DNA from 3 places in the Mesorhizobium sp. C268A genome. Region 3 is predicted to be linked to each of the others. Evidence: riboswitches for the same ligand, from Rfam matches in the RefSeq annotation. Region 3 holds a riboswitch; each other region holds the start of a gene.
What was found. Region 3 has a riboswitch for cobalamin ahead of NKL06_RS29680 (CbtB domain-containing protein). Riboswitches for the same ligand answer to the same signal wherever they lie in the genome.
Positions count from the first base shown of each region.

Region 1 (5,636 bases), on a different contig from region 3:
TGCCGAGCGACTAGCAAAGGCAGGAATCATCACAAACTTTAATATGGTGCCTGGCGACCCGCGGGATCCGGCGGTCACAAGCGGAATTCGCCTGGGGGCGCCAGCAGTGACGTCAATGGGCATGCGCGATGTGGAAATGGTGAAAATTGCTGGCTTCATTGACTCCGTCCTCCAGCGGCCAGACGACGAAGATCTCCATGCCTGCGTGCGAAGAGACGTTGCCGACTTGTGCGCTGCGTTCGAGGTCCCGGGCATCTCCGACAAGTAAGGTGGGCCAAGCAAAATGCCCATACCACATCCAACACCCGAAGCGAGGTATTCATGGCTAGGCAGTTCGTGTTCTCTTCCGAATCGGTTGGCGCGGGGCACCCGGATAAGTTGGCCGACAACATCTCGGATGCCATCCTCGATGCCATCCTCCGCACAGATCCCAAGGCGCGCGTCGCCTGTGAAGCGTTGGTAAAATCAGGGATAGTCGTCCTGGCTGGCGAGATTACCAGCGATGCGCAGGTGGATTACAGCCAAGTTGCGCGCGATACGATTCTCGACATTGGGTACGACGACGAGGCCGTCGGCTTTGACGGCCGGCGTTGCTCCGTCGTTCATGCCCTCACCGAGCAGTCGCCCGACATCAGCCAAGGCGTTGACGAGGGAAGAGGGCAAGACCTCCAGCAGGGAGCGGGAGATCAGGGCCTCATGTTCGGCTACGCATGCCGCGAAACCGATACCCTGATGCCTTTGCCGATCCAGCTCGCTCATCGCTTGACGAAACGGCAGGCGTATGTCCGGAAGGCGCAACAGCTTGGCTGGTTGCGTCCTGACATGAAATCCCAGGTCTCAGTGCGCTATGAGGGGTTGCGCCCGGTCGCCCTGGATACGATCGTCGTGTCGACGCAACATGACGAGCAGGTCTCGCAAGAGACTGTCCGCGAGGGCGTCATTGAGGAAATCATAAAGCCTGTCCTGCCGACCCACCTGGAGACGGAAGGCATCAGAATTCTGGTCAACCCGACGGGGCGGTTCGTAGTCGGCGGGCCGCGCGGCGACTGCGGTCTCACTGGACGCAAGATCATCGTCGATTCCTATGGCGGGATGGGTCGTCATGGCGGCGGCGCCTTTTCGGGCAAGGACCCGTCCAAGGTTGACCGCTCAGCTGCCTATGCAGCCCGCTATGTCGCAAAGAACATCGTCGCCAGCGGACTTGCGGACGTGTGCGAGGTGCAGCTTGCTTACGCAATCGGCGTGGCCAGTCCGGTTTCCGTCATGGTCAACACGTTCGGGACAGCCAGGGTTGAGGAAAGCAGGATCGAGCGCCTCATTCTTGAGTTGTTCGATCTCAGACCGAAAGGCATTATCAAGATGCTTGATCTCTTACGCCCTATATACCGCAATACAGCGACCTATGGCCATTTCGGCCGTGAAGAGCCTGATTTCACCTGGGAGAAGACAGACAGGGCCGACGAATTGCGTCGCGAGGCAGGACTCGCCGCCCCGTGAGAGCCGCCGGCGAACGGATTGGCAAGCGGAAAGCCCATTCCCACCGGGCAGACCCGGCCCGGCCGGCGTGGCGAGAAGCCGGCCCGGGTTTTTGGCGGAGACATTGATGCCGGATTATGACGTGCTTTGCATCGGCAATGCCATTGTCGACATCATCGCCCAGTGCGAGGAGGAATTCCTCGAGACCAACGGCATCATCAAGGGTGCGATGAATCTCATCGACACGCAGCGCGCCGAATTGCTCTACAGCCGCATGGGCCCGGCGATCGAGGCCTCCGGCGGCAGCGCCGGCAACACGGCGGCAGGTGTTGCCTCCTTCGGCGGACGCGCCGCCTTCTTCGGCAAGGTCTCCAACGATGCGCTGGGCGAAATCTACGCGCACGACATCCACGCGCAGGGTGTCGCCTTCGACACCAGGCCGCTCCAGGGCGAGCCACCGACGGCGCGCTCGATGATCTTCGTCACCCCCGATGGCGAGCGCTCGATGAACACCTATCTCGGCGCCTGCGTCGAACTCGGGCCGGAAGATGTCGAAGCCGACAAGGCGTCCGGCGCCAAGGTGACCTATTTCGAGGGTTATCTGTGGGACCCGCCCCGCGCCAAGGAAGCCATCCGGCAGACGGCGAAACTGGCGCACGCGGCCGGTCGCGAAGTATCGATGACCTTGTCGGATTCGTTCTGCGTCGACCGTTACCGCGACGAGTTCCTCGACCTGATGCGTTCGGGCACGGTCGACATCGTCTTTGCCAACAGCCACGAGATCAAGTCGCTCTACCAGACAAAATCCTTCGACGAGGCGCTGGCGGCTATCCGCAAGGACTGCAAGATCGCCGCCGTCACCCGCTCCGAAAAAGGTTCGGTGATCGTGCGCGGCGACGAGACCGTCACCATCCAGGCGACGACGATCCGCGAACTGGTCGACACCACTGGCGCCGGCGACTTCTATGCCGCCGGTTTCCTCTACGGCTACACCACGGGGCGCAGCCTGAAGGATTGCGGCGATCTGGGCTCGCTGGCCGCCGGGCTGGTGATCCAGCAGCTCGGGCCGCGGCCGCGGCAGAACCTGCGCAGCGCGGCTGAACAGGCTGGGTTGCTTTAGGTGGGCGAGCAACTAACAGCTGCCCTACTGAGCGATCATCGCGGTGGCCGAAACTGTGTCAAACCTCGCTTATATCGACAGCCATTCGCTTCCAAGATCTGACCGAGTGCTGCTGCGTAGCTCGCTCGAGAGGTGCAAGGCCACGGCCAGACGCAATGCCAAAAAAATTTCCTATAGGTATCGATCCGAAGCAATTCGCACAGTGTGCTGCGGATTCGCTTGCGGCGCAGAAAGCCTACGTTTCCCAGCTGAAACTTGGTGCAGCAAAGCTAGTTATCAGCGTCGATCGGCCGGCTACACCAAGGGCATCGACTCAGCGGACTTCGTTTAGACAACAGCCGGGTTATGGTGCCTGCGGATGACTTCCACTATCTCGGCTTGGGATGGATCAGCGAGGCCAGAATGCCTTCGTATCGGACTGTGTAGAATTGCACACCGCACTGGAGCGTGCACTGGATAAAACCGGGGTTCTGCCGACCGTATGATGCGAATATGAAGCACGCGAGCTTTGCCTGCAATTCCGCGTTCCTCAATGCGGAGCACCTGGCGACGAGATACTTAGTTTGCTGCCTGAATGAGGTCTAAAACGGCTTATCGGGACTAAGTAGCGCCGTGCAGCGCCGCCAATCGGCGGACGGAATATTTCACAATGCTAGACAAAGGCGTAAAAGTGCGATCACATAACGACATAAACATTTCGTTATGCGTCATTGACAAAAGAGCGAACTGCTGTGATTGTCTGCGTGTCGTGGTTCTCGCGTGCGGCGCTGCCGCAGCGGAGCTAAGAGGGAAGCCGGTGCGATGCCGGCGCTGCCCCCGCAACTGTTAGCGGCGAGCCAACCCCAATCACGTCACTGAGGCGAATACCCTCAGGAAGACGGGTAGAGGCTATGACCCCGCGAGCCAGGAGACCTGCCACGCGAATTACGTCCACGGGCGGGGTGTCTCGGTGGCCGCTGCAACCCGGCGTTGATGCCGGCCTGCTAGCGCCTTCCTTGTCACCGACGCCCCAATCATCGGGGTATGACATGACTGTCTCTCAGCAAATTCCTGTAGCAACGCTCGGCGTGCCGCGCTTCGGTCGTCGGCGAGAACTGAAATTCGCGCTTGAAAGCTACTGGTCCGGAACATCGTCCGCTGGCGACCTTCTCACGACGTCGAAGGCGCTCCGTGCCGCTAGCTGGGAAGAGCAGCGCGATCGCGGCGTGTCGAAAATCCCGTCGAACGACTTCTCGCTTTACGACCATGTGCTCGACACCGCAGCCATGGTCGGGGCCGTTCCATCCCGTTACGGCTGGAATAGCGGCGAGGTCCCACTTGACATCTACTTCGCAATGGCGCGCGGCAACCAGGGTCAGACGGAGGATTGTGGACACGCTGGTTACCAGGAGGAGGCTCATGGACCTGGTGTAACCGCGATGGAAATGACCAAGTGGTTTGACACCAACTACCACTACATTGTGCCGGAACTCGATGATGATCAGACGTTCGCCCTCTCGTCATCGAAGCCGGTCGATTACTTCCTCGAGGCTAAAGCTCTCGGCATTCACACACGCCCAGTCATCCTTGGACCCATCACCTTCCTCAAGCTGGCGAAATCGCCTGCCGAGGGGTTCGGTCCCATCGCGCTCCTACCGCGGCTGCTGCCGGTTTACGAGCAGCTTCTGGAGAGGCTGAAGCTGTCGGGAGCCGACTGGGTGCAGATCGATGAGCCAGCGCTTGTCCTCGATCTGAACCCGAACGAACGAGCTGCGTTCGAATTCGCCTATGGCCAGCTGTCGAAAGCCGCGCCCGAGCTGAAGATCATGCTGGCTACGTATTTCGGGTCGCTGGGAGACAATCTCGAAACCGCGATTTCTCTGCCCCTGGCCGGCCTGCATATTGATCTCGTGCGCGCTCCCGAGCAGCTGGAAACGGTGGCTCGGCTCGCTCCGAAGGATCTGGTGCTCTCGCTTGGCTTGATCGATGGCCGCAACGTCTGGCGTGCGAACCTGCCCGCCATTCTCGACCGCATCAAACCGATCGTCGCCGGCTGGCCCTTGGACCGCGTCGAGATCGCGCCTTCTTGCTCGATGCTGCATGTGCCGATTGATCTGCGCATGGAGACGGAACTCGACGCGGACATCAGGTCGTGGCTCGCCTTCGCGGCCCAGAAGACCGACGAGCTGGTCTTGCTAGCCGGGGCCCTGTCCCAAGGCAGGGATGCGGTGGCAGGCGCGTTGAAAGCGTCTGCCGAGGCTGCCGCCACGCGCGTGACATCCACGAGGATCCATGACCCGCTTGTTCAGGGGCGGATCGCTAGCATTGAGGACAGCGCGAAGCGACGAGAGAGCGCTTTTGGCGAGCGCTCCAGAGTCCAGGCCGGCTCACTCGGGCTGCCGCCGTTCCCGACGACGACCATCGGGTCCTTCCCGCAGACGCCGCAGGTACGCAAGGCGCGGGCCGCTCATGCGAAGGGCCAGCTGAGCTATGTCGACTATGAGACGTTCCTGAAGAAGGAGATCGAGGCTGCAATTCGCTGGCAGGAAGAGATCGGGCTGGACGTGCTGGTGCATGGTGAGTTCGAGCGAAACGACATGGTACAGCATTTCGGCGAGCAGTTGTCCGGCTTCGCGCTCACCCAGCATGCCTGGGTACAAAGCTATGGGTCGCGCTACGTGCGTCCCCCCATCATTTTCGGCGACGTATCGAGGCGCAATCCGATGACAGTGCGCTGGTGGCAATTCGCCCAGTCGCTTACGGAAAAGCCCGTGAAGGGAATGCTCACAGGCCCAGTCACCATTCTCAACTGGTCTTTTGTTCGCGACGACGTACCCCGCTCCGAAGCCTGCCGCCAGATCGCGCTCGCCATCCGCGACGAAGTGACGGATCTCGAAAGATCCGGCGCAAGGATGGTCCAGATCGATGAGGCCGCGTTTCGCGAAGGATTGCCACTGCGCCAATCTGACTGGAAAGTCTATCTCGACTGGGCTGTCGAATGTTTCCGGATCGCTTCAACGGGTGTAAAGGACGCGACTCAAATTCATACCCACATGTGCTA
Region 1 covers NZ_JAMYVX010000001.1:2,257,213-2,262,848, forward strand. The annotation lists gene glyA (serine hydroxymethyltransferase) at 1-268, shown strand, start outside; gene metK (methionine adenosyltransferase) at 322-1,497, shown strand; gene NKL06_RS10900 (adenosine kinase) at 1,604-2,596, shown strand; cobalamin riboswitch at 3,329-3,530, shown strand; gene metE (5-methyltetrahydropteroyltriglutamate--homocysteine S-methyltransferase) at 3,625-5,636, shown strand, end outside.
Region 1: another riboswitch for cobalamin. It lies ahead of metE (5-methyltetrahydropteroyltriglutamate--homocysteine S-methyltransferase); the one in region 3 lies ahead of NKL06_RS29680 (CbtB domain-containing protein).

Region 2 (5,636 bases), on a different contig from region 3:
CTGATGCATGTCGCTCGGGGTGGCCCCGGTTTTGAGACGACGACATGCATAAAATAAAAGATCTAAACCGCGTCGCCTGAGTCCGTTCAAACGCGACGCGCTTTAGGGAAACGATTATGCCTGTTTCACCGCCGGCCAGCCGAGAGGTTCCTCGACCTCATGGATCGGGTCGACAATGATGAGATCGGCAAGGTCGTCATGGACATCGACCTTGAGCGGCTCATTGCTGGCAGCAAGCGCAGCCGACAGCTCGCCCGAAAGCGGTTGTGCCGGTGTTTCGGCTGGCGCAAGCAACCCGAAATCGAGCAGTCGGGCAACGAAGCTTTCGAGGTCGGCCAGGCTTGTTTTTGCGGCGCCCGCGGCAGCTCCGACCAGCGCTTCAGTGGCGACGCCGGACGACAAAGCCTGCCAGACCCGGCTGCCGGAATCGGAAAAGCCGAAATACTTGCCGTTCGAAAGATCGAGAACGACGGCTTCGCCATCGAATGATTCGAAAACGATGTCCTTGCTTGCGACCGCGTAGACCCGCTGTTGCATCGCTGTGTCCCCCGTCCCATGCGCCCTGAAGGGATGCGCCGGCTTCACGGTCTGCCAAGCCCTTCCTAAGTGCGTCTAAATCACTTGGCCGTTGGTTGGCAAGACAAAGACCCGCGAATACAACGCCTGCGTCGGCGACCGTTGCGGCGAAGTCGACCGGCTCAAGCCTCGATTTCGAGCGCCGACAATGGTTTCGAGCAGCAGGCAAGGATGAAACCGTCATCGATCTCGTGGTCGAGGATGCCGCCATTGTGGCTCATCTCGACTTCGCCGGAGACCTTCTTCACCTTGCAGGTGCCGCACAGGCCGAACTCGCAGGCGGCGGGAATCCGCACGCCCGAGCTGCGCGCGGTCTGCAGCACGGTCTGGCCGGCGACGCAGCCGGCGTCGACCTCCGAAAGCGAGAAGCGGATCGGCGTCACGGCTTCGACAGGTGCAGCGATGCCGTCCTCGACCGGGGAGGCAAACGGCGCCGGAATTTCCTCCACCACAGGCGCGGCAAAGCTCTCCTGATGGTATTTCGTCATGTCGAAGCCGGCGGCATCCAGCATGCCGCGCACGGCGCGCATGAACGGATCGGGGCCGCAGCAGAAGATTTCGCGCTCGCGGAAGTCCGGAGCCAGCAAGGGCAGCCGGATCGCGTCGATGCGGCCCATATGGCCGTACCAGCCTTCGCGGCTGGAACGTTCCTCGATCATGAAGCCGAGCGACAGGCCGGGCATATGGCCGCCGAGCAGTTCGAGTTCCTTGCGGAAGATGATCTCTTCGGCACGCCGCGCGCAGTTGACGAAACCGACATCGGTCCATGGCGCGCAGTCGTTCAGCCAGCGCAGCATCGACATCATCGGCGTCACGCCGGAGCCGGCGGAAATGAACAGGTATTTGGCCGCCGGGTGGCTGTGCAACGAGAAGTCGCCGGCCGGTCCGTAGGCCTTGACATGCGAACCGGGCACCAGATGGTCGAACATCCAGCGCGTGCCGATGCTGCCGGCCTGCGCCTTGATCGTCACCGCGATCGAAAACGGCCGCGATGGCGACGACGACAGCGTGTAGGTGCGCATCAGCGGCCCGTCCGGTGTCGGCAGTTCCAGCGTCAGGAACTGGCCCGGCTTGTAGCGGAACCAGGTCTGGTTGTCGGAGCGGAAGGTGAAGGTCTTGACGTCGGGCGCCTCGTCGCTGACGCCGATCACTTCCAGCACCTGCAGCCTATCGTTCCACGGCGCCATCTGGTCGAGATGGCGATAGAGCCCAAGATCCGTCATCGCATTCATCCTCTGGTCCCTCTTCGCCTGCTCCAGCTCACGCGACGCTGCGTAGCGCCGGCCGGCCGCCTTCGGCAAGGCGCGGGCCGATGAAGGCCGCGTACCATTCGACGAACTGGATCACGCCGCCCTCGTGCAGCTCCGAATAGGGGCCGGGCTCATAGGCCGGAGACAGGATGCCGAAGGCGTTTTCCTCGACGATGCGGCGGTCCTGGTCGTTGGTCTCGGTCCAGACATGGGTGAGCTCCTCAAGGTTGTAGTCGACCCCCTCGACCGCATCCTTGTGCACCAGCCACTTGGTCGTCACCGCGGTTTCGGTGGCGCTGATCGGCAGCACCCGGAAGGTGACCGCATGGTCGATCAGTATGTGGTTCCAGGTCGTCGGATAGTGGTAGTGCATCAAGGTGCCGATGCGGTCGGCGGCAACAGTGTCGGACAGGTTCTTCGTCACCGCGCGCTTTCCCGACATCGTGTAGCTGACGGCATCGCGCAGCAGCGGCGCGCGGGTGGCGCGGTATTGCCCGGCCGGATCGATGCGGAACTTGCTCGGCAGGCCCGCCGCCTCGCATTTCGCCCAGTGCGCCAGCATCTCCGGATCGCTGTCGGCGCCCTGCACGCCGGTCACCGTCGGCGCTTCGGGGAATGTCTTGCACAGCTCTGGATGATTGCCGGCGCAGTGATAGCATTCGCGGTTGTTTTCCCAGACCAGCTTCCAGTTGCCCTTCTCGATGATGGTGCTCTCGAAGGCGACCTTGGCTTCATTCAGCCGGTGCGGCTTGAGGTAGGGCTCTATCATGGCGCGCATCGGCGCAAAGTCGGCAGGTTCTTTCGCCAGGCAGATGAAGATGTAGCCGCCGACGCTCTCGCAGGCGACGGGCTTCAGGCCGAACTGGCTCTTGTCGAAACCGTCGGCCATCTGGCGGGCAAACAGCAGCCGGCCGTCAAGCTCGTAGGTCCACTGGTGATAGGGGCAGACAAGCTTTGCCGCCATGCCCTTCTCAGTGTTGCAGACACGGCTGCCGCGATGGCGGCAGGAATTGTGAAAGGCGTTGATGTTGCCCTTCTGGTCGCGGACCAGCACCACCGGATAATCGCCGATCTGCACGGTGATATAGCTGCCGGGCTTCGGCAGTTCGCAATCATGGCCGATGAACAGCCAGTCGCGATACCAGATAAGCTCCATGTCGAGCTTGAAATAGTCCGGGTCGGTGTAGAAGGGCTGTTCCAGCGAAAAGCCTTGCTTGCGGCCGTTCAGGAGCCTCAGCATGTCGTTGCGCGTATCCATAGTTCTGTCCTCGTGGTTTAAGGACTGAACTTGGTGGTGATGGAGGAAGGATCGGACGCAGGCCGGCGCGGCGCCGGACATGCACTATCCACCTCTTGACCGCCCACCGCGATCAGTCGAGTCTATGCATCTCGGGCTGGTTTCCGGGCTCTGGAGTTGTCCTTGCGGACCATCGCGACACCTTCCCAGGCTCTTGCCCAGTGGTCTCCCGTTGCGACTTCAACTCCACCACCGTTGCGGGGGCAGCGCCGGATTCTGACCGGCTTCCCAATTCTCCGCTGCGTCGTCACGAAGCGGCACCTGAGATGCGATCATCTAATCACGGCAGCGATCGCGACGTCGGCATGAAAGCGACATCGTATCCATGCGGCGCGACACGCGCGGCATACGCCCCGCCGACCACCGAAGGGCTGAGATCCTGTCTTGCGGCGCTATCATCGCCGTTTCGAATCGCTGCGGATCCAGTTCCGATCGGGGGCAAAAAGGGCTCAACGGTATCGAAAAGTTACTATTAGCAATCTCTAATCGAACCGAACGGTTCGTTTCTGTTGACAATGCGTGCAGGACGGTGTGAACGACGGCCCGGAAACCGACACCGGAGCGAACCACTCGGTTCGACATAAGCAACTGAAAACAATGCGATAAATGACCATAGAGGAACTTCCTGGCACAATTTCAAGGTGCAGGACCGTGGTCCACACGGAACAACTTCGTGATTGGAAACCAGCCTATGGCTTTCCCACATCGGGGCTGTCCGAACGACGCGAATTCCTCCCAAGACACGCCGCTAGACGGACAGACAAACTGGAGTCCTAAAAATGAAAAAGATCATCCTCACTGCCGCAGCCGTTTTGGCGATCACCGGCAGCGCCTTCGCCGGTAGCGACAATTACGGTTCCAATGGTGCGAACCAGCCAGCCGTCTCGGTCGACAGCTCGTATACGGCTTCCATTCAGAAGCCGGCGCACGCTGACAAGCAGCCTGTCGTTCAGGGCGCCGACCGCGACCTCTACGGCAATCGCTGATCCCGACCAAAGAAGGGCGGCTAACCCGTCGCTCTCGGGATCCCAAAAAATTCAGGAGTATTTGAAATGAAAAAGATCATCCTTGCTGCCGCCGCCGTTTTGGCCATCTCCGGCAGCGCTTTCGCCGGCAGCGACAACTACGGTTCGAACGGCGCCAACCAGCCTGCGATTACGTCGACCGATAGTGGCCATACGGCTTCGGTTGAGAAGTCGGCTCCAGCCGAGCAGGCGCCTGCCCACGGTGCCGACCGTAACCTTTTCGGCCGCTAAAAGCCGGTTTCCAGCACGTGGCGGGCTTATCCGCTGCAGCTGGCAGCATCAGAAAAATTCAGGAGACTAAAATGAAGAAGATCGTTCTCGCCACCGCAGCCGTTCTGGCTGTTTCGAGCGCTGCCTTTGCCGGCAGCGACAATTATGGCTCCAATGGCGCCAACCAGCCGGCCGCTGCCGTCGACACCACCCGCACTTCGTCGACCGGCACCAACTCGGCGGTCTACAAGCTGCTGAACTCGTCGGACGACCAACAGAAGTTCGTTCCTCAGAGCAGCGACAGGGATCGGTTCGGCAACAACTAACAGCCGAAGCTTAAAAAAGAGTGGCGGGCCTGGCCCGCCGCTCTTTTTTCATGCCTGTACGACGCAGCTATCTCAAGCCGCCTTCACTTCCACCGGCTTGAGCGAGAAGGAGTGCCCATCGGCGTCGAAGATGTGCAGGTCCCCGGCATCCGCGGTCAGTCGCAGCTTTGCCCCGCGCTTGACCTCGACATTGCCGGGCAGCTTGGTCACCAACGGCAGGTCGGCGCGGCCGATATCGACATAGACAAGCTGCACCTCGCCGAGTTGCTCGACATAGTCCACCACGCCCTCGAAAAGATATTCCGCGCCGGTGGCGGCCGACAGATCCTCCGGCCGCACGCCGAAGCTGACTGCCGCACCCTTTGCTGACGCCGGCGTTGCGATCGGCACCGTTGCCTTGCGGCCGCCGACATGGCTGACGATTGTCGGGTTGCCCGTCCTGTCGATTGTCGCCGGCAGGATGTTCATGGCCGGCGAGCCGATGAACTGGGCAACGAACAGATTGCCGGGCTTCTTGTAGAGGTCCATCGGCGTGCCGACCTGCTCGATATGGCCGTCCTTCAGCACGACGATGCGGTCGGCGAGCGTCATCGCTTCGACCTGATCGTGGGTGACGTAGATCATGGTCGTGGCAGGCATCGATTCCTTGAGCTTGGCGATCTCGATGCGGGTCGCGACGCGCAGCGCCGCGTCGAGATTCGACAGCGGCTCGTCGAACAGGAACACTTTCGGATTGCGCACGATGGCGCGACCGATGGCGACACGCTGGCGCTGGCCGCCCGACATCGCCTTGGGCAGGCGGTCGAGATATTTGGTCAGCTGCAGGATTTCGGCGGCCTGCCGCACCCGCTTGTCGATCTCGGCCTTGCTTTCCTTGCCGATCTTCATCGAGAAGGCCATGTTGTCGTAGACGGTCATGTGCGGATAGAGCGCATAGGACTGGAACACCATG
Region 2 covers NZ_JAMYVX010000001.1:2,983,859-2,989,494, forward strand. The annotation lists gene NKL06_RS14350 (PqqD family protein) at 115-537, opposite strand; gene NKL06_RS14355 (FAD-binding oxidoreductase) at 699-1,799, opposite strand; gene NKL06_RS14360 (aromatic ring-hydroxylating oxygenase subunit alpha) at 1,837-3,084, opposite strand; cobalamin riboswitch at 3,202-3,403, opposite strand; gene NKL06_RS14365 (DUF680 domain-containing protein) at 3,903-4,109, shown strand; gene NKL06_RS14370 (DUF680 domain-containing protein) at 4,176-4,379, shown strand; gene NKL06_RS14375 (DUF680 domain-containing protein) at 4,451-4,684, shown strand; gene NKL06_RS14380 (ABC transporter ATP-binding protein) at 4,757-5,636, opposite strand, start outside.
Region 2: another riboswitch for cobalamin. It lies ahead of NKL06_RS14360 (aromatic ring-hydroxylating oxygenase subunit alpha); the one in region 3 lies ahead of NKL06_RS29680 (CbtB domain-containing protein).

Region 3 (5,636 bases):
GCTGTTGTTCATGGCGATCTTCTGGGGCAAAGCGGGAAAACGCTTCGGCGGCCGGCGCACCATGACCTTCGCCTATTTCGCGATGTCGGCGACGCTGCTTGCGGCGGGCGCGGTCGGCACTACCGCGCCGCTGCTTACGGGCTTTTTCCTGCTCTGCGGCGCCTTCTTCACCATCGCGCTCGATGCACTGGGCTCGACCGCCTTCATGCGCTCGGTGCGGTCCTATGAGCGGGCGCAGATGGCCGCGGTCTACCGCACCTATCTCGACTTTTCCGAGCTGACGCCGCCGCTTGTCTATTCGGTGGTGCTGGCGTTTTTCGGCCTCGGCTCGGTGTTCGTGACGCTGGGCATTCTGGCCGCTGTTTGCGGCTTTATCACCTGGCGCTACCTGCCGAAGTCGCTTTAGTCGCCGATCAGGCGGTTGCCTCAAGCGCTGCATGCCGCTCGCGCACCCAGTTGTGGAAGCGGTGCAGATCGTACTCCTCCGGCATCAGCACGCCGGCCGCGTGACGCATGGAGCGCAGGCCTTTCTGGTTGATCTCGCAGATCGCGGCATCCTCCTCCAGCACCTGGGTGCCGAAGGCGACGACATTGTCGATGTCCGTCTCAGCCAGCGCCTCGGGCGCGAACAGCCATTCGGCGGTGAGTTCGGTCTGTTCGGGACCGAGCGGCATCAGTCGCACCGTCCTGACGTAATCGACATGGCCGACGATGAACATCGACGGCAGGCTGGTGGCATAGGTCTGTCCGGCCGCACGCTCGGCTGGCGTCAGGCCCGGGAAGACCGGGCCATGGGCATGTCCGTCGCGCGACCAGGTCTCGGCGCCGGCGCGCAGGCCACCCGAAAACTCCGGCGCGTCATTGTCGGCATGGCGGACCCAGTCGGGGTCGTCGTGCCGGCTCATCAGGCCGCGGCCGTATATCGGCACCAGCCGAGACAGGTCCTTGTGGACGCCCGGGCAATGCAGGCACTCGTTGAAGTTCTCCCAGAAGATCTTCCAGTTGCAGTTCATCACCTTGCGCAGGACATGGCCTGATACCAGCGTTTCCAGCGGCCAGTTGGCGAGGTCGCCGGATGCGGGATCGAAGGAGGTCCCGGCGGAGCCGGCCGCAGCCTGCTGAAGGTTCACAAAGACAAAACCGCGCCACACCGACAGCGCCACCCGGTAGAGCGGATGATCGGCCTTGTCGAAACCATCTGGCAGCGATTTCGAGGGAACGCGCACGAGATCGCCGCGCAGCGAGTAGGACCAGGCGTGGTAGGGGCAAGTGATGAGCCGCGCTTTCAGCCGGCCCTCGCTTTCCTGGCAAAGCTGCGAGCCGCGATGCCGGCAGGTGTTGTGGAAGGCGCGCAACTCGCCGGTGTCGTCGCGCAGCACGACGATTTCCTGCGTGCCGACGCGGAATGTCCTGAACGCCAGCGGCTGGGCGAGGTCGGCCTCGCGGCAGACGAGCAGCCAGCTTTTGTGCCAGATGGCGTCGAGATCGCGCTGGTAAGCCTCGCTATCCCAATAGGCCAACGACGGTAGCATCGGTTCGGCCCGGCTCAGGCCGTTATAGGGGTCGCGCTCGCTCGGGCTGGGATGCATGGCTGGCTTCCTATGAAGCGTCAGCCGACACCCCGGCAAATCGTTTGTCAATCAGAGTGCCGCATTGCCGGTTGCAGGCGCGGCGCATAATCATGTCGTAGACACGGGACATTCGGAAATTGGGGGGATTCGGAAAGTGGCCGCACGACAGATGTCGCTTACGCCGGAGCTGGTCGCGCGCTGCTGGCGCGAGATCAGGGACCCCGGGCCGGATCCGGACGCGATGCATCTCGATGAAGCCGACTATGACGCGCTGCTGGATGAATTGCAGGTCGAACTCCGGGATAGCGAACCGCTATGGCTGTTCGGCTATGGATCGCTGATCTGGAAACCGGAAATAGATTATGTCGAGGACCGCGTTGCCTTGGCGCGCGGCTGGCATCGGTCCTTTTGCATGAACATGACGCGCTGGCGCGGCACCAAGGACAGCCCCGGCCTGATGATGGCGCTGGACCGTGGCGGACAATGCAAGGGCGTCGCCTTTCGGCTGACCGACAATAACCGGCGCGAGCAGTTGGGCCGGCTTTTCCGGCGCGAAGTCACGCTGAAGCCGACAAGCTACCGGCCGCGCATGCTCAAGCTTGCAAGCGAGGCCGGACCGCTCAGGGCATTGGCCTTCGTCATCAACCGCAACGGCCTGACCTATTCAGGACCGCTCGACGAGGGCAAGGTCGTCGAAAGGCTGGCAACGTCCTGCGGGCACTGGGGGTCGGGCGCCGACTATCTCTACAACACGGTGAAAAACCTTGAAGAGCGCGGCATTCACGATCGCCATCTGTGGCGGCTGCAGCGGCTGGTTGCCGAGCGGATCACCGCGTTGAACCCGTAACGCCGCATGGCGCATTCGCGCTGTTGGCCGGCGGAATTTGGTTTGCCGGATGCGGCCGTTTCAGCCTATAGTCATGCATGTCGTCGGTTCCGTTAGGGACCAAGAGGGAATGCGGTGAGGGCTGACTTGTTGCCCAATGCCGTGGCTGCCCCCGCAACTGTGTGCGGTAGTCCTCTCCAAGCCACTGGGGATTTTTTCTTCGGGAAGGTGGGGAAGGGCGCTGATCCGCGAGCCAGGAGACCTGCCGGCGACAGGGAACTGACTTCGATGCCCTCGGGTGGAGGGCGAAAGGACAAGATATGAATACCGCTTCCGTCTCCCTCGGCGCTTCCGTCTCCTCGCAGTCGCGCTTCATGCAGCTCGTGCTTAGCGCGTTTCTGGGCATTTTCGTCGTCGGCGTTGTCGGTTTCTCGCACATCGATGCGGTCCACAATGCGGCGCACGACTATCGCCATTCGATGGCGTTTCCCTGCCACTGACCAGGATCTGACATCATGAACCTGTTTCGCAACGTCGTGTTCATCGCGGCGATCGCAGGGCTCGTGGCCGGCGTCGCTCTCGCCTGCATGCAGGCCTACGCCACCGTGCCGCTGATCCTCAAGGCGGAGGTCTACGAAAAGGCTGGTGGCGGCCATGAGCATGAGCATGCCGCGGCGCCCGCCGCCAACGCTGCGGACACCAATGCCATGAGCACCGCCGCGCCGGCGGAAAATGCCGTGAGCAGCGCAGCCCCGGCTGGAGCAGCCGCGCCGGCGGAGGACGAAGGCTGGGCGCCGGCCGACGGCTTCGAGCGCTTCGCCTTCAGTGTCGTCGCCAACATTGTCACCGGCATCGGCTTCGCGCTGGTCCTGGTGGCGGTTTCCGAGTTCGCCGGCGGCATCGGCAGCTGGCGCCAGGGCGTGTTCTGGGGTCTGGCCGGCTTTGCCGTGTTCACGCTGGCGCCGGGACTCGGCCTGCCGCCGGAACTGCCGGCAATGCCGGCGGCCGATCTCATGCAGCGCCAGATCTGGTGGTGGGCAACGGTGATGACAACGGCGATCGGTCTTGCCCTTATCACCTTCCGCACGTCGGCGCCCCTGACCGTGCTCGCCGTCGTCCTGATCGTCGCCCCGCATATTGTCGGCGCGCCGCAGCCTGACAGTTTCGTAACGCCGATCCCGGAGAGCCTGCATCATCAGTTCGTGGTGGCGGTGACGCTGACCAATCTGGTGTTCTGGGTGGTGCTCGGCGCAGTTGTCGGCATAGTGCGCACGCGCTTCACCGGCACCGCGACCAGCCTGCGCGACAGCTTTGCCTGATCGCAGTTTGACCTTCATCATCGGCGGTGCGCGCTCCGGCAAGAGCGCGCATGCCGAAACTTTGGCGACGGCGTTGCCGCCGCCATGGGCCTATATCGCCACCGCCGAAGCCTATGACGATGAGATGCGCGAGCGCATCGCGCTGCATCGCTCGCGGCGCGGCGAAGGCTGGGCGACCATCGACGCGCCGCTCGATCTTGTCGGAGCGCTCGAAGCCTTGCCCGACAACCAGCCGGTGCTCGTCGATTGCCTGACGCTGTGGCTGACCAATCATATGCTTTCCGACCATGATCTCGAGGCGGAATGCCGGCGGCTAGCCGACATGCTGTCGCGGCCGCGCGGGCCCTGGCTCGTCGTCTCGAACGAAGTCGGGCAAGGCATCGTGCCCGACAATGCGCTCGCACGCCGGTTTCGTGATGCCGCCGGCCGTCTCAACCAGCAGGTCGCGGCGGTTGCCGATACGGTGCTACTGATGGTGGCGGGGCTGCCGCTCAAGGTGAAATGATGACCGATATCGACGCAAAAGACGAAGAACGCCACCGCGCCAAGATGGCCAAACGCAAGGCGGTGCAGGACGCCGAGGTCGCGGAAAAGACGGTCGAGAAGGGGCTGCTGATCGTCAACACCGGACCCGGCAAGGGCAAGACCACGGCCGCCTTCGGGCTGGCGCTGCGCATGCTCGGCTATGGCAAGCGCGTCGGCGTCGTCCAGTTCATCAAGGGCAAATGGCACACCGGCGAAAAGGACGCCTTCGCGGCGTTTGGCGGCCGCGTCGTCTGGCACACGATGGGCGAGGGTTTCACTTGGGAGACGCAGGATCTGAAGCGCGACATTGCGGCGGCCGAAGCCGCCTGGGCCAAGGCGCTGGAGCTGATCGCCGATCCCTCGATCAGCCTCGTCGTGCTGGACGAACTGAACATCGCGCTACGCTACGACTATCTCGATCTCGACCGAGTGGTGGCGGCGCTGAAAGCGCGGCGCGAAGGTCTGCATGTCGTCGTCACCGGCCGCAACGCCAAGCCGGCGCTGGTCGAGGCGGCGGATCTGGTGACGGAGATGGGCGTGACCAAGCATCATTTTTCGGCCGGCGTGAAGGCACAGCAGGGGATTGAGTTCTGAGGGGCTATCCTCACCTTTTACCCTCCCCCTTGTGGGGAGGGTCGATCCGCGAAGCGGAGCGGGGTGGGGGTCCTCGTAGGGCGCAGTCCCCCGCCCCGGCGCTTCGCGCCGACCCTCCCCACAAGGGGGAGGGTAAAGGAAGGGCGACGGTAAGCTCTCAGGACGTTACCGCGATAAGCACCGCCGACAGCAACCCGAACAGCCCAATCAGCAGATAGTCGGCGACCTGATAAAGTTTCAGCGCCCGCCTGATGTCCAGACTTTCCGCCTCGCGGCGGCCGCCTTCGCCCATGAAGGCATCGTTGACGACAACGCCGCCATAGCTGCGCGGGCCGGCGAGCGCCAGGCCGAGTGCGCCGGCCATTGCTGCTTCCGGCCAACCGGCATTGGGTGAGCGGTGCTTTTTGGCGTCGCGCCGCACTGCTTGCCAGGCGTTGCGGGGATCGGCGCCGTCAACGAGAAAGGCGGCGGCAACGATCAGCAACGCGGTCAGCCGGGACGCCGGCAGGTTGATCCAGTCGTCGAAGAGTGCCGCCGCGCCGCCGAAGGCCTCGTGGTGCGGGGTGCGGTGGCCGATCATCGAATCGGCGGTGTTGGCGGCCTTGTAGGCGACGCCGCCGGCCAGACCGCAGACACCTGTCCAGAAGGCGGGCGCAACGATGCCGTCGGAGAAATTCTCGGCCAGGCTTTCGATGGCGGCGCGGCTGACGCCGGCATGGTCGAGCTTCTCTGGATCGCGGCCGACGATGCGCGCAACCGCAATGCGGCCGAGCGCCAGCCCGCCGGTATCCAGCGAATCGG
Region 3 covers NZ_JAMYVX010000003.1:579,736-585,371, reverse strand. The annotation lists gene NKL06_RS29695 (MFS transporter) at 1-406, shown strand, start outside; gene NKL06_RS29690 (aromatic ring-hydroxylating oxygenase subunit alpha) at 414-1,589, opposite strand; gene NKL06_RS29685 (gamma-glutamylcyclotransferase) at 1,726-2,418, shown strand; cobalamin riboswitch at 2,486-2,681, shown strand; gene NKL06_RS29680 (CbtB domain-containing protein) at 2,718-2,897, shown strand; gene NKL06_RS29675 (CbtA family protein) at 2,913-3,716, shown strand; gene cobU (bifunctional adenosylcobinamide kinase/adenosylcobinamide-phosphate guanylyltransferase) at 3,709-4,221, shown strand; gene cobO (cob(I)yrinic acid a,c-diamide adenosyltransferase) at 4,221-4,835, shown strand; gene cbiB (adenosylcobinamide-phosphate synthase CbiB) at 4,993-5,636, opposite strand, start outside.